DNA from 4 places in the Pedococcus sp. P1_H8 genome. Region 1 is predicted to be linked to each of the others. Evidence: predicted binding sites of a transcription regulator. Region 1 holds the regulator's gene; each other region holds the start of a gene.

Region 1 (7,592 bases):
CTGTGCGAGCGCGAGCACCCGCCGGGAGTCGTGACCTATCTCGATGGCGAGCCGGTCGGCTGGTGCAACATCGGCCCGCGCTCGGAGATCACCCGGCTGGCGAAGTCCGCGCTGATGCGTCCCGTCGACGACCTGCCCGTCTGGAGCATCGTCTGCATCGTGGTGCGTTCGGGCTTCCGCAGGCGTGGCGTCACCGAGCACCTCATCGAGGGTGCCGTGGCGTATGCCGCGGCAAACGGCGCGCCGGCCGTCGAGGCCCACCCGGTCGATCCCGGCGACCAGCGGATGGATCTCACCATGGCCTTCGTCGGGACGCGCGGCATGTTCGAGAAGGCCGGGTTTGCGGTCGTCGGCACCACCGACGCGGTCGCCAGCAAGCTGCCGCGCCTGGTCATGCGCCGCACCCTCAGCTGAGCGGCGCTCCCTCCTGCAAAAGGCGAGTTGGCGCCGCGTCCTCGACCGGGCCACGCGCCATCCACGGCACCTTCGTGCAAACGGACGATGTCGTCCGCAAAGGCACGGAGGATCGTCAGAGCATGGCCACGATTCCTCAGGACGACTGGCGCCGGCGACCCGGCATCTTCTTCGCCGTCAACGTGATCTCGATGTCGGCGCTGCTCGTCGCCGTGCTGATCTACTCCAAGGACCCCGAGCCGAGCCGGCTGTACTGGTCGTTCTCGTTCCAGTCGGTGGTGCCGTTGTGGGTGCCGTGGGCAGGGGCGCTGGGCGGGGCGACGATCAGCCTGGTCGGGATCGTCAAGCACGCCCACAACTGGGACCCCGACTACTACCTGTGGCACCTCGCGCGTCCGCTGCTCGGCGGAGTGTGCGGCACCATCGGCGTGCTGATCGTGGTGCTGCTCATCAAGAGCGTGACCGCCTCCCCCGCGACGCCCGCCAGCGGTGGGGCGGCCGCCGCGGTGCCGGTGGCCTACGACGGGCCGGGCATCGCCATCTTGGCCGTCATCGCGTTCGTCATCGGCTTCCGCGAGGAGACCTTCCGCCACCTCATCGAACGCGTCGCCGACGTCATCCTCGGTCCGGGCGCGGCCACCACCAAGGACATCGTCGCCTTCGTGCCGCGCAGCCTCGACCTGACCACGACGGGCACCAACCCGGTGGGCAGCACTGTCCACCTTTTCAACGGCAGCAAGGACGCGCTCGGCATCGCGGCTGGCTCGCTCGTGGTGGAGCCGTCGACGGCCGGGTTCGTCGCCGCGCTCGAGACCGAGGGCGCCATCGCCCCCGGCGACGCGGTCTCCGTGACCGTGACGTGGACGCCGGCCGGGCCCGGCACGGCGACCGCCAAGCTCACCGCACAGCTCGGCGGGTATGCCGCGGACGTCCAGCTGCGGGGCGTCAGCACCTGAGCGGGTGGCTCAGGCCGCGTCAGGCTGCTTGACGCCAGTCACCAGCAGCCGGGTCACTCCCCCTGGCGAGCGATCGCGCGCAGCCTGAGCGCCAGCGCGACCAGGCACGGGAACGTCACGGTGACGATGACGACGCGCTGGGCCAACCCGGCATACCCCTGAAGTGGCGCGTCCTCGGGGATCGCGAAGGCGCCGAGCGTCACGAACCCGACCAGGGCCAACAGCCCCGCGACCAGGGTCCAGCGCGGCAGCAGGTCGCCCCATCGCGGATCGGCGCGCAGGCTGCGCGACAGGGCGAGCAGCGCCAGCCCTGAGCTGAGGAAGAAGGTCACGCCTCCCACGAAGTGGAGCCCCGGGTCGTAGGCGACGCCCTGGGCGTCCTCCTCGATCGGAAAGGCCGCGGCGACGAACAGTCCGGCGCTGCACAGCCCGAGGAAGGCCGGGCCCAGCCAGCTCAGCCGGCTCCGACTCCGGCTCCGGGCGACTCCACGACGCATGCCCAGCGCGAACGCCGCCATGAGGACGCCGAACACGACGAAGCTCGCCTGCTGCACCCAGCCGTGCGGTCCGGCCTCGAGATTGCTGACCGGCTCGCTGACCCAGTCGTAGGTGTCGCGGCGGGCCCACTGCTGGACGAGGAACGCCGTGGTGAAGAGGACGGGCCCGGTGATGCCGGCGAGGGCAGGCCAGCGCAGGCCTGCGGTGCCGGCGTGGGTGGCCCCGCCGGTGGTGGTGGCGGCAGGGGTGGTCTGCTGCGCGGAGATCGAGGTGGTCATGGCTGCCTCCTGGTCGGATGAGTGCTCATGCCCTCGACGCTACGAAGCGCCCGGCCCGCTCCGCGTCGGTCGATCCGCCCACTCAGCTGTCACCTGGAATGGGTCGATCGACCCATCAGGCCCTTGTTCACGGAGTAGTCGATGAAGGTGGCGTACTCGCTCTGCCGGACGCCCTTGTGGGTCAGCTCGATGTCCTGCTCGAACCCGTCGAACAGGCGCTTGCCCCCGCCGAGGATGACCGGGGCCACAATGATCGACAGGTCGTCGACGAGCCCGGCGGCCAGCGCCTGCCGGATCAGGTCGGCGCCGCCCATCAGATGCACGTCCTTGTCGCCGGCGGCGGCCTGCGCCCGCTCGACGGCCTCGGCCAGGCCGTCGACGAAGGTGAACGCATCGCCCTCGGGCTGGTCCTCCGGTCGGTGCGTGACGATGAAGAACGGCACATCCCAGGGGTTCTGGTCACCCCAGTGCCCTGCGGCCTCGTAGGTCGCGCGTCCACCGACCACCGCGCCGAAGTTGGCCATGGCCTCGTCCATCCACGCCTGGTCGACCTCTCCCATCTGGCCGGTCGGCTCCTCGTCATAGGTCCACGGCCCGCCGAACACCCAGTAGTGCAGCCGCTCGCCGCCCTCGCCGAGCCCCTTGGCCGGTCCGTCGTCCGGCCCGGTGACGTAACCGTCGACCGACATCGTGATCCCCGAGATGACCTTGCCCATGCCTGCCGCCTTCCGTGGTCCGTGCCCACTGGTGCGCGTCGGCCCGGCGTTCGTATCGTCCTGGTGTTCCTGTCAGCAGTACCGACCAGCCACGGTGCGCGAACTCATCGGTCCCTCAGGCTGGGCCGCCCTCGGACTGCGCCTTGAGCCCCGCCGACTCCATCGCGAGGTAGCGCTCGGTGAGCCCGCGATAGAGCCTGCCGACCAGCGAGCCCAGGATCCCGCTCTGCTCCACCGAGAGCCGGACCCGGCTGCCACCACCGGGCAGCGCCTCGACCGAGTGCCTCGCCGTGGTGAGCGCTCCCGGTCCGGCCGACACCCACGTGAACATCCGCCCCGGGTCGAACTCGGTCACCACCCAGTCCACCGTCGGGACCTTGGGCTGGCTGATCTTGGCCGTCGAGCCCGTCCGCAACGGGCCGTCCTCGAGGCGGCGCACCCACCGCACCGACTCGGTCCAGTCCGACCAGTGCTCGACGTCCGTGAGCACCTGCCAGACCCGCTCCGGCGAGGCGGCGATGTCAACCGTCGTGCTCTGCTCCACCCCTCCATGGTCGCGCACCTCTCGGCGGTATTCGAGAGGCTGTCGGCGATATTCGAGAGGATGGCGCCATGGATCACGCCAGCGTCCTCGCCCAGCGGCTGGCCACCCAGCGGCTCAGCTCGGCGCCGCTCCCCCGTGCCGCCGACGCCGTGCGGCTGCTCACCTGCGTGCAGAGCCAGGAGCGCGACCACGCCTTCTACTCCCTCGCGATGCGCTCCCGCAAGGACCGGTATGCCGCGGTGCAGCGAGAGTTCGACGCCGGCGCCTTCGTGCGCACCCACATCCTGCGGCCGACCTGGCACTTCGTCGCGCCCGAGGACCTGCGCTGGATCCTCGCCCTCACCTCGCCGCGAGTGCTGTCGAGCATGGGAGCGCGGCACCGCCAGCTCGGCCTCGACGACACCAAGCGTCTCGGCGACGGGTTCGAGCTGCTCGCAAAACTGTTGCAGGACAAGCACTTCCTGACTCGACCCGAGCTCGGCGAGGCGTTCGTCGGGCGCGGCTCCCCCATCAAGCCCGGCGAGCAGCTCGGCCACCTGCTCATCGTCGCCGAGATGCGCGGGCTGGTCTGCTCGGGGCCGATGAAGGGCGTGCACCACTCCTATGCCCTGGTCGACGAGGTCATCGCGCCGACACCAGAACGCGGCCGCGACGAGGCCGTGGTCGAGCTGGTGCGGCGGTTCTTCAGCGGCCACGGGCCTGCTTCGGTCAAGGACTTCACCCGGTGGGCGACCATGACGGTCAGCGACACCAAGGCAGCGCTCGCGCAGCTCGGTGACGCACTGCGGGAGGTGGAGATCGCCGGCATCCCGCACTGGTTCGACCCCTCGCAGGTGCGCCGGGTCTCCCGTGCCGCGCCCGCGGCATACCTCTTCCCGACCTATGACGAGGCCGTGCTGACCTATCCGCAGGTGAACTTCTCGGCGCTGCCCGACCACCCCTATGCCGAGCACACCGACCCGTTCTGGGCGAGCGTGGTGCTCGACGGCACGAACGTGGGGCTCTGGAAGCGGACGGTGCGACCCGACGCCGTCCAGGTCGAGGTGCGCCTCGCTCCGGCCGTCTCGACGCGAGGGCGCACGCAGGTTCGGGTCGCGGCCCAGCGGCTGGCGGGGTTCCTCGGACGCGACCTGTCGTTGGTCGAGAACGAGGGCACCCCGCACCTGTGGGGCGGCGAGCTCGGCCACCCCGCACGCAGGCCGAGGCGGGCCGACCGCTGAGCGGTCGGGCTTCAGCCGACGGCGGGGATGAGCAGCGTCTGGCCGGCGTGGACGTTGCTGTCGGTCAGGTCGTTGGCGATCTGGAGCTGGGCGACCGCCTCGGCCATCGACAGCTGGGGCAGCTGCTCGACCGCGATCTGCGACAGCGTCTGACCGGACTGCACCGTGGTGGAGTGGTCGATCACGGTGGCGGAGGCGCCGCCCGAGAACACGGCGATCGCCAGCGCCACGGCGGCGATGACAACGGTGAGCGTGATCGCCAGACGGGCGGCGCGGGTCAGGCGCAACGGGGCGGCCGGAGCCACCACGACCTCTGCGCCGGTGGGCACCGAGACCAGGCGGGGGCGAGCCGGGCGAACGGGAACCCGCACCGGTGCGGGGGCGACGTCCCAAGCGACTGCTGCACTCATCAGGTCCTCCATCGTGGCGTGCGCTGTTGTGGCTGTGGTGTGTCGTGCTGCGTTCCTCGAACGGATGTGCGAAGAACTGCTTGACTGATTTCTAGCACGCATGTTCGAATCAATCAAGACACGCGTCGAACACATGTTTGGCACAGGCGTTCGAAGGCCATACGCTGTGTTCATGCCGCAAGCACATCAGAGGGCACTGACAACGCCTCGGCGAGCACCCGGCATATGGCACCTGACCTGCACGTTTACCTGAAAACTGCTCAAGTGAGGAAGCGGCATGAGCGACGACAACGTCAAGGAACTGCCCGACCGCGATCGCGGTGACGGGCTCACCGTCCGGCAGCGACGGGTGCTCGAGGTGATCCGCAACTCGGTCGACCGGCGCGGATACCCGCCGAGCCTGCGCGAGATCGGCGAGGCGGTGGGGCTCACCTCCCCCAGCTCGGTCGCCCACCAGCTGTCCACCCTCGAGCGCAAGGGCTTCCTGCGCCGCGACCCCAACCGGCCGCGCGCCATCGAGGTCGTCTCGCCCGACTCCCCCGCCGACATGCGGGGCTACCGCGGCGGCGCCTCGACCGAGGACGAGACGGCGACCTACGACGAGACGGGGTCGGGCGACCAGCGTCCTGCCGCGGCCTACGTGCCCGTGCTCGGCCGCATCGCGGCCGGCGTGCCGATCCTGGCCGAGGAGACCGTCGAGGACGTCTTCCCGCTCCCCCGCCAGATCGTCGGCGAGGGGCAGCTGTTCCTGCTCCAGGTCGTGGGCGACTCGATGATCGAGGCCGCCATCTGCGACGGCGACTGGGTCGTTGTGCGCCAACAGCCCACGGCCGACAACGGCGACATCGTCGCGGCGATGCTCGACAACGAGGCCACCGTCAAGACGTTCAAGCGCAAGGACGGCAAGGTGTGGCTGATGCCGCACAACCCGGCTTTCGACCCCATCGACGGAGACCACGCCACCATCCTCGGCAAGGTCACGGCGGTGCTTCGCCGGGTCTGAGCTCGACCCTCAGCCCCGGCGACGTGTGCCGCGGAGTGCCTCGTGCGCTCTGCGGCACACGTGCGTCCGGGCCCAATGGGGGGCGACCGAGGCGGCGCATCCGGGTCACCGGAGCTCAGCGCGGCTCGCGCCTCCTCCGTTCGGCTGATGGCCCCTCACCCGAACGGGCCCAACCAGGCCCGGTTCGCCGGTTGGCGTCCGCCGGTCCGTAACGGGCGACCCTCCACACCGTTCTCTTCACATGGAGGCCCATCCCGACCCCGATCTCACCGACCAGGTGCTCGGGTCCGAGATCGAACTGCTCGCGGACCTGATCGACGCCGCCAGCCACGCCTGCTCGCAGCTCAACCTGGACCAGATCGACGCGGCTCTCGGGGTCTGTCGGGCGCAGAGCCAGTTCCCCACCCAGTCGCCCAGTCAGTCACCCAGCGCGTCGAGGTAGTGCGTGATCTTGGTGGCGAAGCGTTCGCCACCGTCACCGTCGGCCCACAGCTCCCAGAGCTCGTTGTCGTCGGACTGCAGGGCCCGGTGCAACGCCCGGGTGGCGAGCTCCTCGAGCTGTTCGTCCACCTCGATGGGTTCCTCGTCGACCCACCAGGGCACATTGCGTTCTCCCACCACGGATTCGAAGTCGTCACACGCAGCCACGAGCACCGCGGCTGCCACCGCCTGCGACATGGTGGGCGCTTCGATGTACCCCGACGCGCGGACCACTTCGTCGAGGGCGGACTCGACCCTCTTGCGGCGTACGTCGGCCTCGGACTCCTCGAGCTCGTCGAGCAGGTCGAGCGCGTCGTCGTTCTCGAACGGCCCGGCTCCGGTGGCGCCCATCTCCCAACCTCCACGACGTGCGAAAGATGCTCCTTCGAGGGTGCCAAGAGACGGGGCGACGCGCCAGCCCTACTTTTGCGGAGTCATCCGTTGGTACCAGGCCGTGTCGACATAACGACCGAACTTGTGCCCGACCTCGCGCAGCACGCCCACCCGCTCGAAGCCGCACGCCACGTGCAGCGCCACGCTCGCGTCATTGGGCAGGGCGATCACCGCCACCTGGGTGTGCACCTCAGGTGCGGCGTCCAGCCGCGCCAGCAGCGCGGCATACAGGGACCGTCCGAGGCCGCGCCCGCGGGCGCCCTCCGCGAGGTAGACGGACACCTCCTTGGTGCCGTCATAGGCCGGCCGCGGGCGGAAGGCGCCGGAGAACGCGTACCCGAGCAGCTGCTCGTCCGCGCAGGCGACGAGGACAACGTTGCCGACACCGGTGGCTGCGAGCTTCTCGCCGAGGTATGCCGCGCCGCGGGGTTCGGTGTCGAAGGTCGCCACCGAGGTCCGGACCTGGTCGTCGTAGATGGCCGCCATGGCGGGAAGGTCCGCCTGCGTCGCGTCTCGCACGACGATTGCGCGGCCGCCGTCCGGGGCAATGCTGCTCATATCGGCGATGCTAGGGGGATGAGCGACGAGCACGGTCACAGCCACGGCACACACGACTCGGCTGACGCGGCGAAGCTGCCCGACCCCGACCGCGGTGGGCACACGGACCGCCAGGCTCTCTG
Region 2 (7,592 bases), on a different contig from region 1:
ATGCCGAGGTCGTGGCGGGCGCTCTGGGCGCAGCCGAGCCCGAGGGCCAGGGTCCGCCCGACCAGGTCGTCAGCCCGGCCGAGGTCGCCACCGGTGACCTCACGGGCGATGGCGTGCATCGTGTCGGTCGTCGCCAGGTGGGCGGCGTCGGTGACCCGGTCGAGGTGCCGGGTGTCGAGGGCGACCAGTCGCCGCGCGGCATCGAGGACGTCGACGACGGCCGACTCCCCCGGGTCGACGTGGCGCACCGCGGCGGTGAGCACCGCGGGGACACCCTGTTCGTCGGCGAGCCCCAGCAGCCGCCGGGCATGGCTGCGCGATGCAGGGGTGCCCTCGGGTCCCCCGTGGCAGACCACCTCGACGACGACGGCATCGGGCGGCAACCGGCGCCGCCAGGCGACCAGCAGCTCACGCGCCCGGTCGGTGTGCTTGGCCAGCAGCGCCCGACCCACGTCGGAGTCGGGGCCGAGCAGCACCACGAGCGGACTGGGCTCCCCTCCACCACCTCCTCCACCAGCTGCGCCGCCGCACGCTGCTGCGACCACGGCGGCGGAGCTCACGGGCACTCCCCGCTCACCGCGCAGGTGGGTCTGGGTGACCAACCGGCACAGGGCAGCCCACCCCACCCCGGCGGGTACGCCGGACGCGCGCCCCCGCGCCAGGACGGTGACCCGTGGGTGGCGGGCGTCGCGCTCGGCGCCACCCCGGACCGGGGTCCGACCCGCCACAGCCGGGCCCATCGCACCTTGGCCCATCGCACCCGGGCCGACCACGTCCGGGCCCACCGCGAGATCGACCCCCAGGACGGGTGCGATGCCTGCCGCGGTGGCCGCCTGGACGAAGCGGACCGCACCGTAGAGACCATCGCGGTCGGTGAGCGCGAGGATCGGCTGACGGTGCTGGGCTGCGCGTTCGACCAGCGCCTGGGGCGTCGCGGTGCCGTAGCGCATCGAGAATCCCGACGCGACGTGCAGGTGGGCGAACTCGGTGCTCACGGGCCGGCCCCCGGACTGCTGGTCACCGCGGTGTTGATCATTGCGGTGGGCACCAGCAGGTGGTCGTGCGGTGACCTGTGCACCGGTAGGCCCAGGGTCCGGCAGACGAGGTCGAGGAAGAGCTCGGACTGGCGCAGCAGGTCGTCGGCCTCCCGCGCGCTGTGGTCGTGGTGGCGGCGAGCTCCTACGACGTCGAAGAACCCGGCCCACTCGGAGAGCTCGGGCGCGACCGTGGGCAGCAGCTCCCACAGGCTGCGTGGACCGGACTGGCCCGCGGACGGGTGGGTGGACGTGATGCGGGTGGCGACCACGGCGGCAGCGGCGCGCAGTGCGCCGAGCTGGGCCTGGTCGTAGCGTCGGGCGACCTCCTCGCTCTGGCAGGCCTCGAGCAGCGAGTGCCGTGCCCGGTCCAGCAGGTCGAGCGTGGCACCGGCTCCGGTGGCCGTCCCCTGGGCACTCCGGGCGCCCATCAGTCCGCCACCCTCAGCAGGCGCCACTGGTTGCCTGCGTGACTGGCCGGGTCGGCGCACAGGTCGTAGACCCCGATGCCGGCGAGTCGGCCGGCGCTCGCCTCGACCCGCCAGACCTGCCGCTCCCGCGCATCGGTGAGCACGTCGGTGCCCTCGCGTTCGCGGGCATCGCGCCACCACGGCCGGCGCTCCTGCCAGCGGTCGAGCACGGCCCGGACGACATAGAGCCGGCCCCGCCAGACGAAGGCGTTGGGGCCGCGGCCCACCACCTCTCCCAGACCAGGGGTCAGGTCCTCGCGAGCGCCCTCTCGGACCTCGATGGGCTCTTCGTAGCGGCGGACCACAGGGCGCTCCTTCTGGGATCTGGTTCGGGTTGCGGGCATGGCGCAGCGCAGCGTCACCAAAGACACAGCGTCACCAAAGACACAGCGCTGCTGGGTCACTGGGTGGTGCGCTCTGGGCCCTGTGAGAGGCGGGGTCGAGGCGCCTGCTCACAGGGCCAGAGCCGCAGTGGTCCGCAGGATGACCGTCCGCCACGGTGTGGGGCCGTGACCGGTGGATCGGTCGTCGTCGTGAACCACGAGTTCGAACAGGTGTTCGATAAGAAGAACCGTACACCCCGCCACGGACAGTCCGTCAACCCCTGTGGGACGACTGGTGACAGGCGTGACCTGACGGTTCTAGTCTTCGGCCATGACAGCGTCCGACGTGCCGACGTCGGCCCCCGACCTCACCGGGCACCCTGCCGTCCGCAGGGTCCTGCAGACCCTGGCGATCCACCACGTGGTCCCCGAGGTGGTCACCCTCCCGGACGCCGCTCGCACTGCGGCCGCCGCAGCCGCCGCCCTGGGCATCACCCCCGCCGAGATCGCCAACTCGCTGGTCTTCCGGGCCCACGCCCCCGACGGCACGGTCAGCCCGATGCTCATCCTCACCTCGGGCGCGCACAAGGTCGACCTGGTCAAGGTCGCCGAACTCGTCGACGACGTCGACCACCTCGACCGGGCAGACGCCGACTTCGTCCTCGCGGCGACCGGGTTCACCATCGGGGGCGTGGCACCGGTCGGCCACCGCAGCCAGGTCCGCACCCTCGTCGACGTCTCACTCAGCCGCTACCGCCACGTCTGGGCGGCCGCCGGCCACAGCCACACCGTCTTCCGCACGACCTACGAGGAGCTGCTGCGAGTCACCGGTGGCCACGCCATCGAAGTCGCCTGAAGGTCCCACCACCGAGACGTCCCACCACCTCAGGGTGCGGGCAGCACCACTCCCGCGTCACCACCGCCGCGTCGCACCGGCTCAGCGACCGCGACCAAGGCACCGTCGTCACGCTGTTCGATCGCGGTCACGGCCCCGATCTCGGCCACCCTCGTGAAGACGTGACCGCGTGCCTGCAGCGCCGGCCCGAAGGACGCGATGTAGGCATCCTCTGCCGACACCGACGCGGTGTTGCGTTGCGATGCCCGGGGGGCGGCGACGGCAGCAAGGAGGTCGTCGCCGTAGTCGAGGCGGTTGAGCAGGGTCTGCAGCACGGTCGTGATGATCATCGACCCGCCCGGAGAGCCCACAGCCAGCACCGGCGCACCGTGGTCCAGCACGATCGTCGGAGACATCGACGACCTCGGCCGCTTGCCGGGAGCGGGCAGGTTGGGATCCGGCGCCCCGCCCTGGGTCGGGGTGAAGTTGAAGTCGGTGAGCTCGTTGTTCAACAGGAAGCCGCGCCCCGGGACGACGATGCCCGAACCACCGGTCTGCTCGATGGTCAGCGTGTAGGAGACGACATTGCCCCACCGGTCCCAGGTGGTGAGGTGGCTCGTCGAGAGGCCCTCCTGCTGGCTCTGCGCGGCGCTGACAGGAGCCGGTGCGCAGGTGACGTATGCACCGTCCGGCGAGCCGGGTGCCACCGGCTTCGACGCCGCCGACGGTCCGATGAGGCAGGAGCGTTCGTCGGCGAACCCCTGCGACAAGAGCTCCGCCAAGGGGACGTCCACGTGGTCGGGGTCACCGACGAACCGGTTGCGGTCGGCGAACGCGAGTGCCGTGGCCTCGAGGTAGCGATGCTCTGCCTCGACACGGTCCAGCGCGCCGAGGTCGCTGCTCTCGAGGATGTTCAGTGCCTCCCCGACGGTCGACCCTCCGGAGGAAGGCGGCGCCATCCCCGCCACCGCGAGGCCGCGGTACCCGACCATGGTCGGGTCGCGGAACAGCGCTTGGTAGCCCGCAAGGTCGGCGGGCCGCAGAAGGCCCGGCCGGACCGTCCTGGTCGATCCCGGGGTCACCGGCGGATCCATCACCGTTGCCACCATCTCCGCCGCGAGCGGGCCCTGGTACAAGTAGCCGGTCCCTTGCTGGCCGAGCCGGTCGTACGTGCGCCCCAGGTCAGGGTTGTGGAAGATCGAGCCGACTTCGGGCGCAGCGCCCCCTGGCAGGAAGAGCGCTGCGGTGCTCGTGAAGTCGGCAAAGCGGGCCGCGTTGTCGATGGTCTGCTGGCGGAAGGTCTGGTCGACGACGAAGCCGGACCGGGCCAGCTGTGCGGCGGGGCGAAGCGCGTCGCGCAACGACAGGGAGCCCCACGTGCGAAGAGCCAGGTCCCAGGTTGCCGGAGTGCCCGGGACCCCCACGGACAGTCCGCTGGTCACCGCCTCGGCGAAGGGGATCGGTGTTCCCCCTTCGACGAACGCGTCTGCTCCCATCAGCCGGGGTGCGGTTTCCCGGCCGTCGATGGTGTGGACCCTGCCGGTGGCCGCGTCGTAGTACACGAGGAATCCGCCGCCACCGATCCCCGCGCTGTAGGGCTCCGTGACACCGAGGGCGGCAGCCGTGGCGACGGCCGCATCGACGGCGTTGCCGCCACGTCGCAAGACGTCCAGGCCGACCTGGGTCGCGTACGGGTCGACCGACGAGACGGCGCCGCCGCGACCGATGGCCAGGGGATCCTTCGAAGGAGGGGCGGGGACGGCCGAGGCCTGGCCCCCGAACAGCAGGGAGGCCGCAAGTCCGGAAACCGCGGCCGTCACGAGTACACGCGAGCGCTGGATCATTGGCAGTCCTTGGTGTGACCGAATGGCAAGCCAGCCATGGAACGACAGCCAGCATGCGCATGCTGATCGCTCCATCGTGGCCGCCCTCCGTGCGAAGCGCAACGCCACGCGACGCCCAGGCGTGGCACAGGACGTTGCCGTCCGGGGAGCGGCACTCCCCCAAACCGCTCACGCCACTCGGACACAATGGGCCCATGACCACACCGAAGCCCGTCGAGTGCTGGCTCACCGACATGGACGGCGTCCTCGTCCACGAGGAGAGCGCGATCCCGGGAGCGGCCGACTTCGTCGCCGCGCTGCAGGAGTCAGGGCGACGGTTCCTCGTCCTGACCAACAACTCGATCTTCACGCCCCGCGACCTGCGCGCCCGACTGCTCGCCAGCGGTCTCGATGTGCCCGAGGAGGCGATCTGGACCTCGGCCCTCGCGACAGCGCAGTTCCTCGCCGACCAGCGGCCGGGCGGGAGCGCCTTCGTCGTCGGCGAGGCAGGCCTGACGACGGCCCTCCACGAGGTCGGCTACACGATGACCGAGCGCGACCCCGACTACGTCGTGCTGGGTGAGACCCGCACCTACTCGTTCGAGGCGATCACCAAGGCGATCCGGCTCATCGAGGCGGGAGCCCGCTTCATCGCCACCAACCCGGACGTCAGCGGGCCCAGCCCGCACGGCATGCTCCCCGCCACGGGCTCGGTCGCAGCCCTCATCAGCGCGGCCACCAGCCACAAGCCCTACTTCGTCGGCAAGCCCAACCCCCTAATGATGCGCAGCGCGCTCAACCGGATCGATGCCCACTCCGAGTCGACCGTGATGATCGGCGACCGGATGGACACCGACGTGATCAGTGGGCTCGAGGCGGGGCTGCGGACCATCCTCGTGCTGACCGGGTCGACCCGGCGCGACCAGGTGCAGCGCTTCCCCTACCAGCCGACGCGCGTCGTCGACTCCATCGCCGACGTCGTACCGCTGGTCGGCGAGCTGCAGCCGCTGACTGGACCGTCCGGCGACTGACCCCCTCAGGTATGCCGCGCTGCCGGGTCAGCCGCGCGCGTCGCCGAGCACGCTGGCGAGCAGTCCGGGAAAGGTCGCGTCGAGCTCCTCGCGGCGCAGCGACACCAGCCGTTCACGGCCACGGGGTTCGTTGCGGATGACCCCCGCCTCGCGCAGCACCTTCATCAGGTGCGACTTGGTCGACTTGGGAAGGGCCGGGTTCGTCGCACCGCACTGGGCCATCTCGAGCGGGCCGTCGGCAAGGTCGCGGACGATCTGCAGCCGGGCCGGGTCGCTGAGCGCGAAGAGCACGTCGGTGAGCGCCACCTCCGCCATGGCGGGGTGTGGCAGCTCCTGGTTTGCGGGCATGGTTCGATAATACTCGAACCAATCTGGCGAGATCGGGAATGTCCGGGGCCGATCCATAGTTCGATAAGTTTCGAACCGTTGTTTTCGTCCGAGAGGCCCGTCATGAGTGCGACCAGCAGCATCCCGACCGGAACGACCCGCTCGAGCACCCCCCGTTCGACCGGCCCCAGCTCCTCGCCGACAGCCACCCCCGACGGTCAGCGCAGCGGATGGCGGCTCCCCCGTCGCCCTGCCTTCGTGCTGGCCCTCGTGTCGGTCGTGGCGCTGATGGTCGGCGCCAGCGCCCCGTCACCGTTCTACCCGGTGCTCCAGGCCGAGATCGGCTTCTCGGCCGGGACGATGACCACCATCTTCGGGGTCTATGCCGTCACCCTCCTGGTGACCCTGCTCGTGACAGGCTCACTGTCCGACCACGTCGGACGCCGACCGGTGCTGGCCGTGGGGTTCCTGGTCCTCGCGGTGAGCATGGTCGGGTTCTGGCACGCCGACGGCGTCGGCACCCTGCTGGTCTCCAGGGCCGTACAGGGGGGCGCCGCGGGGCTGCTGATGTCGACCATGTCGGCGGCCGTCGTCGACCTCGAGCCGACCACCCGTCCAGGACTGGCCGCGACGCTCAACAGCGTCACGCCACTGTTCGGTCTCGCCGCGGGCGCGCTCGCGGCCGGCATCGTGCTCGACTCCAGCCCGAACGCCCTCCCGCTCGTCTTCGCGACCCTGACCATCGCCTACCTCGCCCTGGCCGTGGGGGTCCTCGCACTGCCTGAGACCTCGCCGCGTCACGAGGGGTGGCTGCGCTCGCTACGGCCACGAGTCGGCATACCCGCTGCTGCCCGACCCGCGTTCCGGCGCAGCGCACCGGCCCTGTTCGCGGGCTGGGCCACCGGCGGCCTCTACCTGTCGTTGGGTGCGCCGATCGTCGGCCAGCTGCTCGGCGGTCGCAGCCACGTCGAGCAGGGCGCGGTGGTCACCGTGCTCACCGGTGTCGGCGCCCTCAGCTCCTACCTCGGCCGGCAGCGCACGCCACGCCAGATCACGCTCTACGGCACGACCATGCTCGCGGTGGGCACCGTGCTGACGCTGCTCGCCCTGCACGCCGGGTCGCTCGTGGCCTTCCTGCTGGCCGCGGTGGTGGCGGGGTCGGGATTCGGCACGTCCTTCCTCGGGATCATGCGCTCGATCACCCCGACCGTCGGGCCCGCGCAACGCGGCGAGCTCTTCTCCAGCGTGTTCGTCGTGAGCTATCTCGCCTTCGGCCTGCCGGCCGTTGCCGCCGGGTTCGCCGCCCCGAGGTTCGGCCTCGAGACGACGGCGACCGTCTACGGGCTGGCCGTGGTCGTGCTGTCCACCGCCGCCGCCCTGGCCCGGGCATTCACCACGCGCGACTGAACGCCCGCGCAGAGGGGTCAGGCGCCGGGGTCAGGCGCGGGGGGCGGCGCTGCGGGCGGCGAGGTCGAGGTTGCGGTAGACCTCGAGGGTCGCCGTCGAACGGTTCATCGTGATGAAGTGCAGACCCGGCGCACCTTCCGCGAGCATCCGCTCGGCGAGCTCGGTGGCGATCTGAACGCCCACCTCGCGAGTGGCGGCGGGGTCGTCCGAGACCCTCTCCAGCCGGCTGACGACCGCAGTCGGCAACGGGGTGCCCATCAGCTCGGACATCCGGGCCACCTGCTTGAAGTTCGTCACGGGCATCAGGCCCGGCGTGATTGGCAGGTCGCGGCGAGCCGCCAC
Region 3 (7,592 bases), on a different contig from region 1:
CACGGTCGAGGCGATCAGGCTGAGCGGCCGACTCGAGGGGATGATCATCGACCCGGTCTACGAGGGAAAGTCGATGGCGGGACTGGTCGAACTGGTGACCTCGGGCCAGATCGCACCCGACTCGACCGTGCTCTACGCCCACCTGGGTGGCCAGCCCGCCCTCAACGCCTACTCCGGCATCTTCGACGAGTCGATGTAAACGCGCTGGTCATCACCGGCGCGTTTACATCGACTCGGAGGTAGAGGTAGCAGCGAACGTCCACCCGCGTTCGGCGAGGGCCTCGCGCAGGAACCGCAGGGCGATCGGCCCCACACCATGCAGGGCTGCCAGCTCGGGCTCGCCGAGGTCGCGTACCTGCTCGAGCGTCCAGATGCCCTTGGCTCGTAGGGCTCGGGTGGCCGGGGCGCCGATCCGGGGCAGGGGGGTGCCGTCGGGTGCGGCCGGGCGGTCGATCCGAGGCGTGCCCGACTCGGCGTCGACCACCGCCGCCCCACGCGGCGACAGCCGATAACCGATGTCTAGCGACTCGGTGAGCCCGAGCTCCTTGAGCTTGCGGACGTCGCGCTTGAAGCTCGGGGTGTCGCGCCCCAGCTCGGCGGCGAGCTCGGGCGCACGGACCGTCGGGCAGCGGTCGATGATCGCCAGCGTCGCCCTCGTCCAGGGCCCGATCGCGGACGCGCGGTCCAGCCGGTCCAAGCGCTCGCGGATCGTGGCCACCTCGTCGGCCTCGGGCACCGAGGCACGCAGCTGCTCCCTCGGGTCGGCGCCCGCGTGGCGCAGCCCGACCCGCCAGACCGGACGGTCGGCCTTGGCCTCGAGCATCCGGCGCAGGTCGGCCAGCGACGCGGCACCGGCTCGTCTGGCCTCGTCGGCGGTGATGCGCGACGGGGCGACCTGGTCGACCGAGGTCACCTCCAGCAGGCCCACTCTGGTGCGCAACCTGGTTCCGACCACCACGCGCGGCCGGTCCCAGCGGCGGAAGGCGAGGTCGACGTCGCCCGCCTTGATGGCCGCGAGGGTGTCCGGTCGGATCATCATGGCCTGCAACCTATCGAGTTGTGTGCCTGAGACTGACCCATCGGCCCGTCTCGGGCACACGACCTCGGCGTCCGGATGGTGGGCGCGGCGGCTCGGACGATGGACGGATGCCGGCCGCGCGGCATACCCTCAACTCGTGCGTTCTCTGCGCCTCCTCCTTCGCCGCCGCGGCGGGGCCTGACCGATCAGCCGCCCCTCGTCGCGGAGTAGCGTTGCCCCGGCTGGCTTCAGCAGCAACGAATCGTTAGGCGAGAGAACATGATTCACCCGCAACAGCCGTCGGGTATGCCGGTCGCGAAGTACGTGCCGTTCAAGGACCAGATCCCGTTCGAGCTCCCGGACCGCACGTGGCCGACCCGCGTCATCGAGCGGGCGCCGCGCTGGTGCGCTGTCGACCTGCGCGACGGCAACCAGGCGCTCATCGACCCGATGAGCCCGGATCGCAAGAAGCGGATGTTCGAGCTGCTCGTCCGAATGGGCTACAAGGAGATCGAGGTCGGCTTCCCGTCGGCGAGCCAGACCGACTTCGACTTCGTGCGGATGCTCATCGAGGACGACATGATCCCCGACGACGTCACGATCCAGGTGCTGACGCAGTGTCGTGACCACCTCGTCGAGCGCACCTTCGACTCCATCCGCGGGGCCAAGCAGGCCATCGTGCACTTCTACAACTCGACGTCGATCCTGCAGCGACGCGTGGTGTTCGGGCTCGACCAGGACGGCATCGTCGACATCGCGCTCCAGGCCGCGCGGCTGTGCCGCAAGCTCGAGGAGACCATCCCCGACACGACCGTCTACTACGAGTACAGCCCGGAGTCCTACACCGGGACCGAGCTCGAGTTCGCGGTGCGGATCTGCAACGAGGTCGCCGACGTCATCGACCCGACGCCGGACCACAAGATGATCATCAACCTGCCCGCCACGGTCGAGATGGCCACGCCCAACGTCTACGCCGACTCGATCGAGTGGATGATCCGCCACCTCGAGCGCCGCGAGTCGATCGTCGTGAGCCTGCACCCCCACAACGACCGGGGGACCGGTGTCGCCGCGGCCGAGCTGGGCTACCTCGCCGGCGCCGACCGCATCGAGGGCTGCCTGTTCGGCAACGGCGAACGCACCGGCAACGTCGACCTCGTCACCCTTGGCATGAACCTCTTCAGCCAGGGCATCGACCCGCAGATCGACTTCTCCAACCTCGACGACATCCGTCGCACCGTGGAGCACTGCAACCAGCTGCCCGTGGGCGAACGCCACCCGTGGGGCGGGGACCTGGTCTTCACCGCGTTCTCCGGGTCGCACCAGGATGCGATCAAGAAGGGCTTCGAGGACATGGACCGCCAGGTCAAGGCATCCGGCAAGTCAATCAACGAGCTGGTGTGGGGTGTGCCCTACCTGCCGATCGACCCGCACGACGTGGGCCGCTCCTACGAAGCGGTCGTCCGCGTCAACAGCCAGTCGGGCAAGGGTGGGGTCGCCTACCTGCTCAAGACCGAGCACCAGCTCGACCTGCCACGTCGCCTCCAGATCGAGTTCAGCGGCGTCGTCCAGGCCAAGACCGACAGCGAGGGCGGCGAGGTCAGCGCGGCCCAGCTGTGGGAGATCTTCCAGGACGAGTACCTGCCCGCCGTCGACGGGGCCGTCAACACGTGGGGCCGGTTCACCCCTGTCAGCCACTCGCTGATCAGCGAGCAGGGCGGCGTCGACAAGATCAGCGCCACCATGCTCGACCGCGGCGTCGAGGTCACCGTCGAGGGCACCGGCAACGGACCGATCGCCGCGTTCATCGATGCGCTGTCGACCCTCGGGGTCGAGGTGCGCGTGCTCGACTACGCCGAGCACGCGCTGTCCGCCGGTGGCGATGCGAAGGCTGCTGCCTACGTCGAGTGCGCCGTCGGCGACCGCGTGCTCTGGGGCGTGGGCCTGCACTCCTCGATCGTCAAGGCGTCACTCACCGCGGTGCTGTCCGCCGTCAACCGAGCGGAGCGGATGGCCCCGGTCGAGTGAGTCGAGGTATGCCGCGTGGCCGAGGCACGCGGCCGAGCCGCGCGGCATACCTCGGTCAGCGGATGCGGGTGGCGTAGGTGACCGTGGTGGGCGCCGACTCGTTGCCCACGAGGTCGGTGGCGGTCGCGCGGACGGTGACCGACCCGGCCTTGCCGGTGAGCACTCCGGCCCGGGCGAAGAAGTCCTCTGCGAGCACGACCGACCACGTGCCGGAAGCGCTGGCGGTCGTGGTGGCGTAGGGCGTTCCGTCGGCATGCTGCACGGTGACCGTGAGCCCGCCCTCAGCCGTCGTGCCCGAGAGCGTGACGGTGCGGGTCCTGATCGTCGATCCGGGTACGGGCGACACGACGGTCGGGGGTGCCGGGGCGAGCGTGTCGACGATGAAGGAGCGGGTCAGCGTGGTGACCACCTGCTGGGAGGCGACCATCGACACCGTCATCGTGCGATCGCCGTCGCTGACGTAGGGCAGCTCCCCGCTGTAACCGCCGGCGTAGCAGTTCTGTTCGTAGACATAGGGATCGGAGTCCACGCTGATGCGCAGGGTGGTGCCGTCTGCGCACTGCCCACTGAAGGGGACGAAGCCGTCGTGCAGCGACCCCTCCAGCGGGGTGTCGATGGTCAGCCTCGAGGGGTCGATCGCGAAGCGGACGTCGGCGCAGCCCTCTCCGCTGAAGCCTTCCCCATCGGTGAGGCGCGCGCAGATGCGGTTGTCCCCGTAGAACAGGTAGGCGTAGACGTACCAGTTGCCGTCACTGTCGGAGAACGCCTCGCGGACGTCCTGGCCGTTGATGGACACGATGACTGTCTGGTTGGGTCGGTTGCTGGTGCCCCGGATGGTCTGCGCGTCCGTGTCGACCGTCGACCCGTCGGCCGGCGTCGTCACGGCCACCTCGACCGGGGCGGGGGCGACGACGGTGAAGGCCCGGGTGACGGTGGCGAGGGTCGAGCCGCCGTACAGGGCGCTCACCGTGATCGAGTGGGAACCCGCCGCCGCCCCGTAGTACTCGTAGTAGAAGGAGTCGTCGCTGCACTCGACCGTCGCCGTCGTTCCGCCGTCGAGGGAGAGCGCCACCTGGGTGCCCGACTGGCACGCGCCGCTCGTGGAGAAACGCGTCGCGACGGTGGCGCCTTGCTCTGGCCAGACCACCGTGAACGCGCTGGGATCCGGCACCACCGTGCGGGTGACGCAGGCCGAGGCAAGGACGACGCCGTCGACGCGGACCAGTGCGCAGATCCGGTGGTCGCCGAGCCCGAGGTAGCCGACGTTGGTCGTCCAGGCACCGCGACCGTCGACGGTCGCGCTCTGCCCGGCGTCGACGTCGTCGACGATGAGGTCGACCGCGCCGTTCGGCGAGCTCGCCTTGCCGGTGACTGGCACGACGTTCGCCGTGCCCGAGGACCCGTCGGCCGGGCTGGTGATCGACACGCTGGCGCGCACCGGTTTGGCGGCCCCCGCAGGCAGGGCGCCGCCGACCAGGGCGACGAGAGCGGCGATCATCGCGGCCAGGGCGCCGAGCGGGCGACAGGTAAGGCGTGGGTGCATGCGGTATCCCCCCATAGCGGACGAGTCGACACTGTCTCGTGCCGGGAAGAATGACCCACGATGCAGGTGTTTGGCAACCCTCAATCTGCCCCTGACCTGCACTGATGCCACAAAGTGGAGCCGCCATCGACCGGGTCAGCGCACTCCGCGGGGGCGGAACTGGATCGAGATGCGCGGACCGACCGGCTTGCTGGTCTTGGGGATCGCGTGGTCCCAGGTGCGCTGGCACGAACCGCCCATGACGACGAGGTCGCCGTGCCCGAGGGAGAAGCCCCGAGACTCCCCACCGCCGCGCGGACGCAGCGACAGCGTGCGGGCCGAGCCGATGGACAGGATCGCGACCATCGTGTCGAGGTCCTTGGCGCGGCCGATCCGGTCACCGTGCCAGGCCACCGAGTCGCGCCCGTCGCGGTAGAGGCACATGCCGGCGGTGACGAACGGTTCGCCCAGCTCCGCGGCATACCAACGGCTCAGCTCCTCGCGGGCCTTCGTGAGGACCGGGTGGGGGAGTGCCCCGTCCTCGTCGTAGAACTTCAGCAGACGCGGGACGTCGACCATGCGCTCGTACATCTCGCGGCGCTCCGCGTGCCACGGCACGGCGTCGTGCAGCTCGTCGAACAACCGGTCGGCGCCGGCGAGCCACCCGGGGCGGTAGTCGACCCACGCGCCGCGCGACAGTGCCGTGCGCGTCAGGCCCGCCGACAACGGATGCAGCTCGATCTCGTCAGCGGTGTCGAGGAGCGAGCCCTGGAAGGCGATGGACATGGCATCACGATAACCCACGTTCGAACAGATGTTCTAGTATCTGATTCTGTCGAGCGCGGCGGCGGCCGGGTCTGTCCTCCAGTCGGTCATGCCGGGTGACGCTACCGTCGTCCCATGGCGGAGCGGCACACTGGCGACGACAAGCTGGCCAGCGGACTGGCGTGTGGCCTGTGGGTGGGCCTGGCCGCCGTCGGGCTGCTGGTCGCCATCGTCGTCGTGGCGGTTGTCGGCTTCGGCCTCTGAGCCGCGCGGCACGGCATACCGGCAATCCCGACGGGACTTGCGACAATGGCCGCATGCCGCTCTACCGCGACGAAGGGATCGTCCTGCGCACCCAGAAGCTGGGTGAGGCCGACCGCATCGTCACCCTGCTCACGCGCGGGCTGGGCAAGGTGCGTGTCGTGGGCAAGGGAGTCCGTCGCACCAAGAGCCGGTTCGGGGCCCGGCTCGAGCCGGCCATGATGGTCGACGTCCAGTGCTACGAGGGCCGCAACCTCGACACGGTGACGCAGGCCGAGTCACTCGCGTCCTGGGGCGACGTGCTCGCCCGCGACTACACGACCTACACCGCGGCCGCCGCCATGCTCGAGACCGCGGACCGGCTCACCGAGGAGCGCGAGCCCAACCTCCAGCAGTACCTCTTGCTCCAGGGGGCGCTGCGGTCGATGGCCGAGGGCCTGCACGACCCCGGTCTGGTCCTCGACGCCTACCTGCTGCGCGCGCTGGCCGTGGCCGGCTGGGCGCCGAGCTTCCACGACTGCGCACGCTGCGGCGCCGAGGGACCGCACCGCGCGTTCAACCTGGCCTCGGGCGGCACCGTCTGCCCGGTATGCCGCCCGGTCGGGTCCGCCGCGCCGGCGCCGGAGACGCTGGCCCTGCTGGCTGCCCTCCTGGCCGGTGACTGGGTCATCGCCGACGCGTCGCAGGGGCGACACCGACGGGAGGGCAGCACCCTGGCCAGCGCCTTCCTCCAGTGGCACCTCGAGCGGGGTGTGCGATCGTTGCGCCTCGTGGACCGACGTGACCCCGACCAGCCCCGTCTCGACTCCCGGGTGACCTGGTCGCCCGCTCCGCTCAGCGTGGTGGAGAAGGTCGAGGCGGCGCATGCCGCCGCCCAGGTGGCCAAGGCGTGAGCACGGCATACCCCAGGCCGTTTGCCCACCCGAGCGGCGCCCGACCGCCTTCGCTGCCCGCCGAGCTCGTGCCCCGGCACGTCGCGATCGTCATGGACGGCAACGGCCGCTGGGCCAACCAGCGGGGACTGCCCCGCACCAAGGGGCACGAAGCCGGCGAGGCGGCCCTGCTCGACGTGACGGCCGGTGCCATCGAGGCGGGCGTCAGCCACCTGTCGGCCTATGCGTTCTCGACCGAGAACTGGAAGCGAAGCCCTGACGAGGTGCGCTTCCTCATGGGGTTCAACCGCGACGTGATCCGGCGTCGTCGCGACCAGCTGCACGAGTGGGGCGTTCGGATGCGGTGGGTCGGCCGGCGGCCGCGCCTGTGGGGCTCGGTCATCAAGGAGCTCGAGGTCGCGCAGGAGCTGACCAAGGACAACACCGGGCTGACGCTGTACTTCTGCGTCAACTACGGCGGACGCGCCGAGATCGCCGACGCGGTGCAGCGGATCGCCGAGCAGGTGCAGCGGGGCAAGCTCAAGGCGGGCTCGATCGACGAGAAGACGATCGCGCGGCACCTGCCTGAGCCCGACATGCCGGACGTCGACCTGTTCGTGCGCAGCTCGGGTGAGCAGCGGACGAGCAACTTCCTGCTGTGGCAGAGCGCCTATGCCGAGATGGTCTTCCAGGACACGCTGTGGCCGGACTACGACCGGCGTCACCTGTGGGCGGCCATCCAGACCTATGCCGAGCGCGATCGGCGCTACGGAGGGGCAGTCGACCTGCCCACGAGCTGACGGGCCCACCGGACCCCCGAAGCGCCCGCTCCTGTCGACAGCCCCTAACTTCTGCTGGCTGTACTGACCGGACAGCTAGCAGAAGTTAGGACGACGCGCAGGTGGCGCAGGTGCCGAAGATCTCGAGGGTGTGGCGCACCTCGGTGAACCCGTGCTGCGCACTGACCCGGGCCGCCCAGGCCTCCACGGCCGCACCCTCCACCTCGACGGTCCGGCCGCACTCGCGGCAGACCAGGTGGTGGTGGTGGCCGGTCGAGCAGGCGCGGTAGACGGCTTCGCCCTCGTCGGTGCGCAGCATGTCGATCTCACCCTCGGCGGCCATCGCCTGC
Region 4 (7,592 bases), on a different contig from region 1:
CCCCTTCGTCGGGGCAGTCGTCCCGCAGGCGCGTCTCGGGGTCGGCGCCGTGGCGACCCAGGCGATGGCGCGGGTGGGCTACCGAGCGGTGGCGTTGGACGCGCTCGCGGGGGGAGCGTCGGCCGACGAAGCCGTCGTCGCGTGCACGACCCCCGATGGCGACCGCACGCACCGCCAGCTCGGGGTCGTGGGCGTCGACTCCCAGGCGACCTACACGGGTGGCTCGTGCATGGACTGGGCCGGCGGCGTCAGCGGCCGGGAGCGCACGGGCGGCTATGCGATCCAGGGCAACATCCTCACCGGCCCCGACGTGGTGGCGGCGATGGAGGCCGCCTGGCTCGGTTCCGCCGGATCCTCCCTCACCGACCGGCTCGTCGAGGCGCTGTTGGCCGGCGACGCCGCTGGCGGCGACTCACGTGGCCGCCAGGGCGCTGCCCTGTATGCCGTGCTGCCCGGAGCGGGGTACGACCACTGTGGGGTGCTCGCGGACATCCGGGTCGACGACCACCCGGACGCGCCGCAGGAGCTGGCCAGGCTGTTGCGGCTGAACGACCTCGTGTTCGGGAGCCCCGAGCTCGTGCTGCCCTGGGCCGACAAGGCAGGCGCGGTGGCTGAGGTTGGCACGGTCGCCGACAAGGCCGGGACGGTGGCCGACGAGGTTGCGCGAAGGCTTGCGCTGCTGGGCCACCACGGCGAGGTGACGCAGGCCTTGGCCAGCTGGGCAGGCGAAGCCAACTACGAGATGCGACTCAGCCCCGACGGCATCGACTCCAAGGTGCTGGCCGCCCTGCGCGAAGCCACGGCCTGAGTGCCCGCCTCCGACCACGCGCCCTCGCGCCCGCGACCTTCTTCCCTCCGACGCCCTAACCTCTGCTAGCAGAAGTTCCCTCGCTCAGCGCAGGTTGCACCCTGTGCTAAGAGAGCCAAGCTCTGCTAGCAGAAGTTGCTGCAGGAGGTCAGTCGGCGGGTGAGGCTCGACGCTGCGGGGCGGGCTCAGCTTGGGACGAAGGCTGCCGCTAAGCATTGGCCTCAGGCCGGGTCGACCTGCTCGGGCTCGCTGTCCCCGGCCTCGCCGCCGGCAGCCTTGCGGCGGCGACGCTCCAGGTCCTCTGCCTCGAGCCGCTCGCGCTCCATCCGCTGGCGCTTGGCTTCCTTCAGCTGGGCCTCGGCGCGCTCCCGCACCTGGCGCAGGAACGCGGCGTCGTCATCCGGGTTGGTCGCGACGAACCGGCCAGGTCGTTCGTACTCCGGGTACGCCGCACCGGTGTTCCCTTTGTACGGCAAGCTCCGCGGGGGTGCCTGCGGTCGTCCGGCCACGAGCCAGGCCACGGCACCGACCACGGACGTCACGAGCACGATGAAGATCCAGGTCACCTTGGGCAGGTTCCGGATGCGCGACTCATCGGTCATGATCACGTCGAAGAGGCAATAGATCCACAGTGCCGTCCCGAGGATCCCCAATCCAAGTTCTGCTCGAATCACGCCTCAGAGGGTGGCACAACGAACCCACCCGGATGGGCAGATTGCCCAGAATCACCGCCTCGCCCCCGGCCTACGTCAGCGTTTGAGCAGGCGGGCTTCCCATGGACGGAGGGGGGCGGTGGGCGAGGCGGGGTCGCCCAGGTTGCCGAGCAGCAGGGCCGCCTCGGACCATCGGTCCAGATCGGTAACTGCGCCGGAGAGGTCGAGGTCGTCGCCGGAGAAGTTGGCGAGGACCAGCAGGTCGGTGCCCGCGTGGGAGCGGGTGAAGGCGTACAGGGTCTCGTGGTCCGGCGCGATCATCGTGAAGTCGCCGTGCGCGATGGCCGGCTCGGTGTGGCGCAGCTCGATGAGGCGCCGGTAGTGGTGGAACACGGAACCCTCGTCGGCCACCGCGGCCGCCGCGTTGATCTCCGTGTGGTTGGGATTCGTTGCGGACCAGGGCTTTCCGGTCGTGAAGCCCGCGTGGGCACCGTCGTCCCACTGCATGGGGGACCGGGCGTTGTCGCGGCTTCCGAGTCGCAGGTTGACGAGGATCTCCTCGACGTCGCCCCCGGCGCCGGCCGCCAACCGGTAGTAGTTGACTGACTCGATGTCGAGGAAGTCGTCGGCCGTCGCGAACGGCACGTTGGTCATGCCGAGCTCCTCGCCCTGGTAGACGTACGGCGTGCCTCGGTGCAGGTGCAGCACCGTGCCGAGCAGCTTGGCCGAGGCGACCCGGTGCTCGGGCGCGTCCGAGCCGAACCGCGACACCGCCCGAGGCTGGTCGTGGTTGTTCCAGTAGAGCGAGTTCCAGCCGACCTCCGCGAGCCCGTCCTGCCAGCGGCCGAGCGAGGTCTTGAGGTCACGCAGGTCGACCCGACTCCGATCCCACTTGTGCGCCCCGATGTCGAGGCCCACGTGCTCGAACTGGAAGACCATGTCGACCTCGTGCCGCGAGGGGTCGGTGTAGAGGATCGCGTCCTCGACCGTGACCCCCGGCATCTCGCCGACAGTGAGCAGCTTCTCGGCACGTCCCTCGAAGACCGACTCGTGCATCTCCTGGAGGAACTCGTGAATCCGGGGACCGTTGAGGAAGTGGGGCGTCCCGTCGCCGAGCTGCGAGTCGCCAGGGAGCGGCTTCCCATCGGGCAGTGACGTCACCTTCGAGATCATGTTGATGACATCCATGCGGAATCCGTCGATGCCCCGATCGAGCCACCAGCGCATCATCGCGTAGACCGCCTCGCGGACCTCCGGGTTCTCCCAGTTGAGGTCGGGCTGCTTGCGGCTGAACAGGTGCAGGTAGTACTCGCCCGTCGCCTCGTCGAGCTCCCAGGCGGGTCCGCTGAAGAACGACTCCCAGTTGTTCGGCGCCCCGTCACCGCCCGACCGCCACCAGTACCAGTTGCGCTTCGGATTGTCTGTGCTGGAACGGGATTCCACGAACCACGGGTGCTCGTCGGACGTGTGGTTGACGACGAGGTCCATGACGATGCGTATGCCGCGCGCGTGCGCCTGCTCGATCAGCGAGTCCACGTCCGCGAGGGTCCCGAACGTCGGGTCGATGTCCTGGTAGTCGGCGATGTCATAGCCGTTGTCGTCCTGAGGGCTCGTGTAGATCGGCGACAGCCACACGACGTCGACGCCGAGCTGTTCGAGGTAGTCGAGCCGGCTGATGATCCCCGGGACGTCACCGATGCCGTCACCGTTGGAGTCCTGGAAGCTGCGGGGATAGATCTGGTAGACGACGGCTTCGCGGAACCACTGGTCATCGGTCATGGCTGAGTCTTTCGACCCGCACCCCCCTCGGCAAGCGCAGGCAATCCCTGCGCAGTAGCGAACCCTGCGCAGCTGTGATCCAGACGCGGCCTGCCCTATGTCCGCTTCACGAAGGTGACTCGTTTTCGACCGGTGCCCTCGCGGAAGACGCGGTGGTGGTAGCCGGGGTCGTGGATGCGCTTGTGGTGGTAGCCGCAGAGGGGGACTGCCAGGTCGAGATCGGTCCGACCACCGGATGCCCACGGATCCTCGTGATGATGCTCGGTCCAGGCGTAGGGCCGGTCGCAGTCATCTGCGGCACAGGAGTCGTAGGTCAGGGCCAGCGCGACCCGCTGCGCCTCGGTGAAGAATCGTTGCGAGCGGCCGAGATCGAGGAGTTGCGACTCCCCGCCGAGGACCGCCGGGACGATCCCCGCGCCACAGGCCAGCCGTCGGGCCTCGGATGCGGAGACGTCGTGGCCGGTGTCGAGGTGGGCCGCTCCCACCGCGGCCTTGAGCTTGTCGTGGTCGAGGGTCACCAGGATGGTCGCGTTGACCTTGCCTGACAGGTGGTCGGTGGGCAGGTGCTCCAGCAGCTCGACGAACGCGCGGCCGTACTTCTGCGACCAGTCCAGCTCCTCGGCCCGAAACGCATCCCACGTCGCCTCGGCGGTCTCGGCAGCGGTCAGCTCGGTGCCGCCCTCAGCCGCCTGGGCTTTCGCGTCCCGCGCCGCGCGCTGGGCGAACCGGCGCGGTGAGGCGATCTGCTGGATGACCTTCTGCAGGATCTGGCCGGCCAGGGTCGGCACGGTGAAATGGCCCGTCATGGTGCCGTCGTGGTTGTCGTGGATCGTCAGCTTGGTCGCGGCCAGGGCCCGCTCCTCCTCGGAGCGCAGGATCGAATCCTCGTGGGCGTCGACCTCGGCCTGGCTCCGTTTCGCTGACTCGAGGGCCCGCCGGGCGGTCTTGCGCAGCCTGACCGGGTCGACTCGTTTGGCCATCGCGACGAGCGACTGCTCGATCGCGACTCGCTCGGCCTCGTCCAGGCCCGCGGGGAGCTGTTCCGCCGTGCGGGCAATGACGTGGGCATGCTCCGTCGAGAACGCGCCCTCGCTCAGCGCAACCCTGGTCGCGAACAGCCCGTCATCGAGGGCGGTCGCCAGCCGCACGTCCTTGGCTGCCGACGCGCCGTCGCGGCGAGAGCGAGCCGCCAGCCAGGCCGCCGTACCCGTCATCCCCGCGTCCGCGGCGACGTCGGCCTTGTCCACGACGGAGACAAGCGACAGCTTCATGGCCTGCAACCGCGCCCCAGCCCTCTCGACCTCGTCGATCAGGCCTGACGCCTCGTGCCCCGAGAGCTCCCCGACGCCATCGCACCGGTCGAGCACCGAGTGCACCTGACGTACAGCGTCGGCCGCCGACAGGGGCGGCGACGGGTGGAGTGGGGCGATGGCCATGCCTCACTGTATTCGAACAGGTGTTCGAAGGTCAACCCAGAAATGGCTAGGAACCTGGGGGGCCATTGACCCATACCCCTGCATGCCGGACGATCAGGTCGACGGAGTCGAGGGTGACTCATGGACAGTCAAGGGGGATTCATGGCAGGCGTGTCGATCTTCGCGGTCATCCTGATCGGGCTCTTCGTCCTCGGTGCGGTGGCGATCGTGGCCCTCGTCGCCGTGGGCATCGTGCGCACACTGCGGGACAGGCGCACCCGCGACGAGCGCCTCGCCGACGAGCACGGCGACATCGCGCCGGGCACCTTCAAGCTCACGCCCGGTTTCGGGGGCGGCGACATCGACGGTGGCACGGGCGGCTTCTGACCGCCTCCGCACCATGCGGTGAGGTATGCCGCGGGGCCCAGCCGCGCGGCATACCTCACCGTATGGTCATGGCTGGGCAGGCTCCGCCGCTGCGGCGATCAGGTGAGTGAGGCTGTCGCGCATGGCTTCGAGCTCGCCGATGCTCATGCCGAGGCGGTCGATGATCGCCGGCGGGATGCGTTCGGCCCGCTTGCGGGCGGCGGCACCCTTCCTGGTGAGGGAGACGGCGAGGGCGCGGTCGTCCTGGGGGTCCCGGTCGCGGGTGACCATCCCGCTGGCCTCGAGGCGCTTGAGCAGCGGTGAGAGCGTCGCCGGCTCCAGGCTGAGGCGTTGGGCGAGGTCGCTGACGCGCAGCGGTGAGTCCTCCCAGAGGGCCAGCATGACGAGGTACTGCGGGTGGGTCAGGCCCATCGGCTCGAGCAGCGGCCGATAGAGCGCGATCACGTTGCGCGATGCGACCGCCAGGGCGAAGCAGACCTGGCGGTCGAGCTTCAGCAGGTCTGCCGGCGTCGTGGTCGAGGCGGGGGTTTCGGCGGTCACGATTTCGAGTCTAGGGGGTCGGGCGGTATCGTTAGGGCACAGATAGTTAGGGCACTAACGAAAACATGGAGCGAGCAATGAGTCGCAAGGCTGACCGCGAAGGACTGTCGCTGGGCTATCGGATCGCCTACCGCGTCAAGGTGCTCGGCATGCACATGTACGGGCCGGCCCAGCTGGGCGACGCGGAGGACCCGCACCGCCGACTCGAGCGCAAGCGCGCGGCCAAGGTCGCGGCGGCTCGCCGGGCCCGCGAGCTGCGAGAGTCCCGCGCGACCGCTCAGTAGCAGCCGGTGACGGTCGCCGCGAGCATGTCGATGTTCTGGCGCATCACGGTCGTCGACGTGGGTTTTCCGTTGATGACAAAGGCAAAGGCCTTGACTCGCCCGTCCGTTCCCTTCGTCCAGCCACTCAGCGCGACGGCGTCGGTCAGGGTGCCGGTCTTGGCGTGGACCTTGCCCACGGCGCACTTCGAGGTGGACGCGGTGAACCGGCCCCAGGACGCCCGCAGCGTTCCCGTCTGACCGGAGATCGGCAGGCCCGCGTTGCTGCGCAGGAGGGCGAAGGGGGTCGCGTTGGCGGGTTCGAAGACGTTGGTCACGAGCCGTGCGAGTTGCAGGCCGGTGAGGCGGTCGCTGCGTGACAGTCCCGACCCGTCATAGAGCGCGTTGGCGGACAGGCCCTCGCTCCGCAGGCGAGCCGTCTGCGCGGACCTCGCTGCGGTCCAGGTCTTGCCGTAGCCCAGCTTGATGCCGACCAGGCGGTGCAGCGCCTCGGCGTGCTCGTTGTCGGACTCGAGCATCATCCGCGACACGATCTGGCTGACGGTCTGCCCCGCCGAGCTGGCCAGCACCGGGCTGGTCGAGCCTGCGGTGCCCCGCCCGATCCGGGTCACGGTGAGGCCGTTCGCCTTGAGCTTGGCCGCGAAAAGGACGGCCGAGTCGATGGTGGTGTCGGAGACCTGACGCCCGTCGACGACCAGGGCCCGCAGCCACGTGGTGTCGGCGGGGATGTACGTCGAACGCCACCCCGTCGCCAAGGTGGGCGGTGCGAAGAGGGTGTCGTCGGCATACAGCCGGACGCGGAGCTGGCCGCGCGCCTTCATGGTGGCCGCCGTGGTCTTGGCGAGGGCGGCGAGCTGGGTCGAGGAGAAGGCGGGGTCGCCCGAGCCGACGAGGATGACCTGGTCCGCCTGCGGGCCGCGCTTGACCTTCGTCGTGAACCGGTACGTCGCGCCGAAGACCCGCAGCGCGTCGGTGGCCGTCACCCACTTGGCGGTCGAGGCGGGCAGGTAGCCGGTGCTGCCGTTCTTGCTCCACACGACCTTGCCGCTCGCCGCGTCGATGACCGCCCCGGTGAACGACGTGCCGAAGCGCGTCGTCGTGACCCGCGCCTTCAGCTTGGACGCGATCCGGGTGTCGGCCGCGGTGTTGACGTAGGTCGTCGTGGTCGTGGCGGTCACGGCGGCGTGGGCGCTGCCGGTCGTCGTCGCCAGGACGGGTGCCACGCCGAGCGCACTGGTCAGCGCGGCGATCGTGAGTCGACGGAGGGTCACGGAGCGGGGGCGTGAAGTCATGCCGGTCCTCAGGGAAAGTGCTGCCTTTGCCGGGACACGGTTGGGGCAGGTGTGACTGTGGGGGATGGGGCGAAGGTACGCCCGCCCGCGGGCCGGTGGGGGCTTTCGACCGATATTCACAGCGTTTCTGCCCGTTCACCTGAGTTGGATGCGCCGGTATGCCGCGAGGCCGGGTCAGCACGCGCCGTCAGGGGTTCGCTCAGATGTCGACCACGAGTCGAACCGTCGTGGTGCTGCCGAGCTCGAGTCCCTCGGCCCGGCGAACTGCGTCCTTGAGCGGCACGATGTAGCGGCCGTCCTTGGGCCAGAGCGAGGTCTTCCAGTCGGTGTCGCCGATCCGGACCTGGACCGGGATCATCCCCCAGCCGTAGCTCACCAGCCCGGCCGTCGCGTCGAGCGCATCGCAGAAGTCCTCCGGCACGGTGACGAAGTGGAAC

The links. The regulator LexA, encoded in region 1, represses DNA repair genes until DNA is damaged. The targets are predictions, from matches to a motif close to TCGAACANNTGTTCGA.
Positions count from the first base shown of each region.
Region 2: AC1DYG_RS17530 (YbaK/EbsC family protein) is a predicted target of LexA. The motif match lies at 2,051-2,066, and genes of this name have one in related genera.
Region 3: AC1DYG_RS01860 (alpha-ketoglutarate-dependent dioxygenase AlkB) is a predicted target of LexA. The motif match lies at 5,372-5,387, and genes of this name have one in related genera.
Region 4: AC1DYG_RS13700 (HNH endonuclease signature motif containing protein) is a predicted target of LexA. The motif match lies at 4,689-4,704, and genes of this name have one in related genera.

Region 1 covers NZ_JBFUCP010000013.1:25,373-32,964, forward strand. The annotation lists gene AC1DYG_RS16900 (GNAT family N-acetyltransferase) at 1-414, shown strand, start outside; gene AC1DYG_RS16905 (hypothetical protein) at 537-1,370, shown strand; gene AC1DYG_RS16910 (DUF998 domain-containing protein) at 1,424-2,146, opposite strand; gene AC1DYG_RS16915 (dihydrofolate reductase family protein) at 2,236-2,862, opposite strand; gene AC1DYG_RS16920 (SRPBCC family protein) at 2,978-3,406, opposite strand; gene AC1DYG_RS16925 (winged helix DNA-binding domain-containing protein) at 3,475-4,626, shown strand; gene AC1DYG_RS16930 (LysM peptidoglycan-binding domain-containing protein) at 4,638-5,036, opposite strand; gene lexA (transcriptional repressor LexA) at 5,314-6,039, shown strand; gene AC1DYG_RS16940 (hypothetical protein) at 6,281-6,481, shown strand; gene AC1DYG_RS16945 (DUF4259 domain-containing protein) at 6,457-6,870, opposite strand; gene AC1DYG_RS16950 (N-acetyltransferase family protein) at 6,940-7,470, opposite strand; gene AC1DYG_RS16955 (class I SAM-dependent methyltransferase) at 7,489-7,592, shown strand, end outside.
Region 2 covers NZ_JBFUCP010000014.1:42,946-50,537, forward strand. The annotation lists gene AC1DYG_RS17515 (DNA polymerase III subunit alpha) at 1-995, opposite strand, end outside; gene AC1DYG_RS17520 (SAV_6107 family HEPN domain-containing protein) at 992-1,465, opposite strand; gene AC1DYG_RS17525 (DUF6504 family protein) at 1,465-1,809, opposite strand; gene AC1DYG_RS17530 (YbaK/EbsC family protein) at 2,159-2,683, shown strand; gene ggt (gamma-glutamyltransferase) at 2,713-4,506, opposite strand; gene AC1DYG_RS17540 (HAD-IIA family hydrolase) at 4,701-5,516, shown strand; gene AC1DYG_RS17545 (ArsR/SmtB family transcription factor) at 5,544-5,864, opposite strand; gene AC1DYG_RS17550 (MFS transporter) at 5,967-7,250, shown strand; gene metF (methylenetetrahydrofolate reductase [NAD(P)H]) at 7,281-7,592, opposite strand, start outside.
Region 3 covers NZ_JBFUCP010000001.1:380,829-388,420, reverse strand. The annotation lists gene AC1DYG_RS01880 (1-aminocyclopropane-1-carboxylate deaminase) at 1-199, shown strand, start outside; gene AC1DYG_RS01875 (hypothetical protein) at 224-1,039, opposite strand; gene leuA (2-isopropylmalate synthase) at 1,298-3,043, shown strand; gene AC1DYG_RS01865 (Ig-like domain-containing protein) at 3,099-4,586, opposite strand; gene AC1DYG_RS01860 (alpha-ketoglutarate-dependent dioxygenase AlkB) at 4,722-5,351, opposite strand; gene AC1DYG_RS01855 (hypothetical protein) at 5,466-5,594, shown strand; gene recO (DNA repair protein RecO) at 5,648-6,484, shown strand; gene AC1DYG_RS01845 (isoprenyl transferase) at 6,481-7,263, shown strand; gene AC1DYG_RS01840 (Fur family transcriptional regulator) at 7,349-7,592, opposite strand, start outside.
Region 4 covers NZ_JBFUCP010000008.1:192,401-199,992, reverse strand. The annotation lists gene AC1DYG_RS13715 (DUF1028 domain-containing protein) at 1-808, shown strand, start outside; gene AC1DYG_RS13710 (PLD nuclease N-terminal domain-containing protein) at 1,030-1,482, opposite strand; gene AC1DYG_RS13705 (alpha-glucosidase) at 1,558-3,240, opposite strand; gene AC1DYG_RS13700 (HNH endonuclease signature motif containing protein) at 3,336-4,676, opposite strand; gene AC1DYG_RS13695 (hypothetical protein) at 4,818-5,042, shown strand; gene AC1DYG_RS13690 (MarR family winged helix-turn-helix transcriptional regulator) at 5,109-5,582, opposite strand; gene AC1DYG_RS13685 (hypothetical protein) at 5,660-5,866, shown strand; gene AC1DYG_RS13680 (D-alanyl-D-alanine carboxypeptidase/D-alanyl-D-alanine-endopeptidase) at 5,860-7,155, opposite strand; gene AC1DYG_RS13675 (DUF1905 domain-containing protein) at 7,355-7,592, opposite strand, start outside.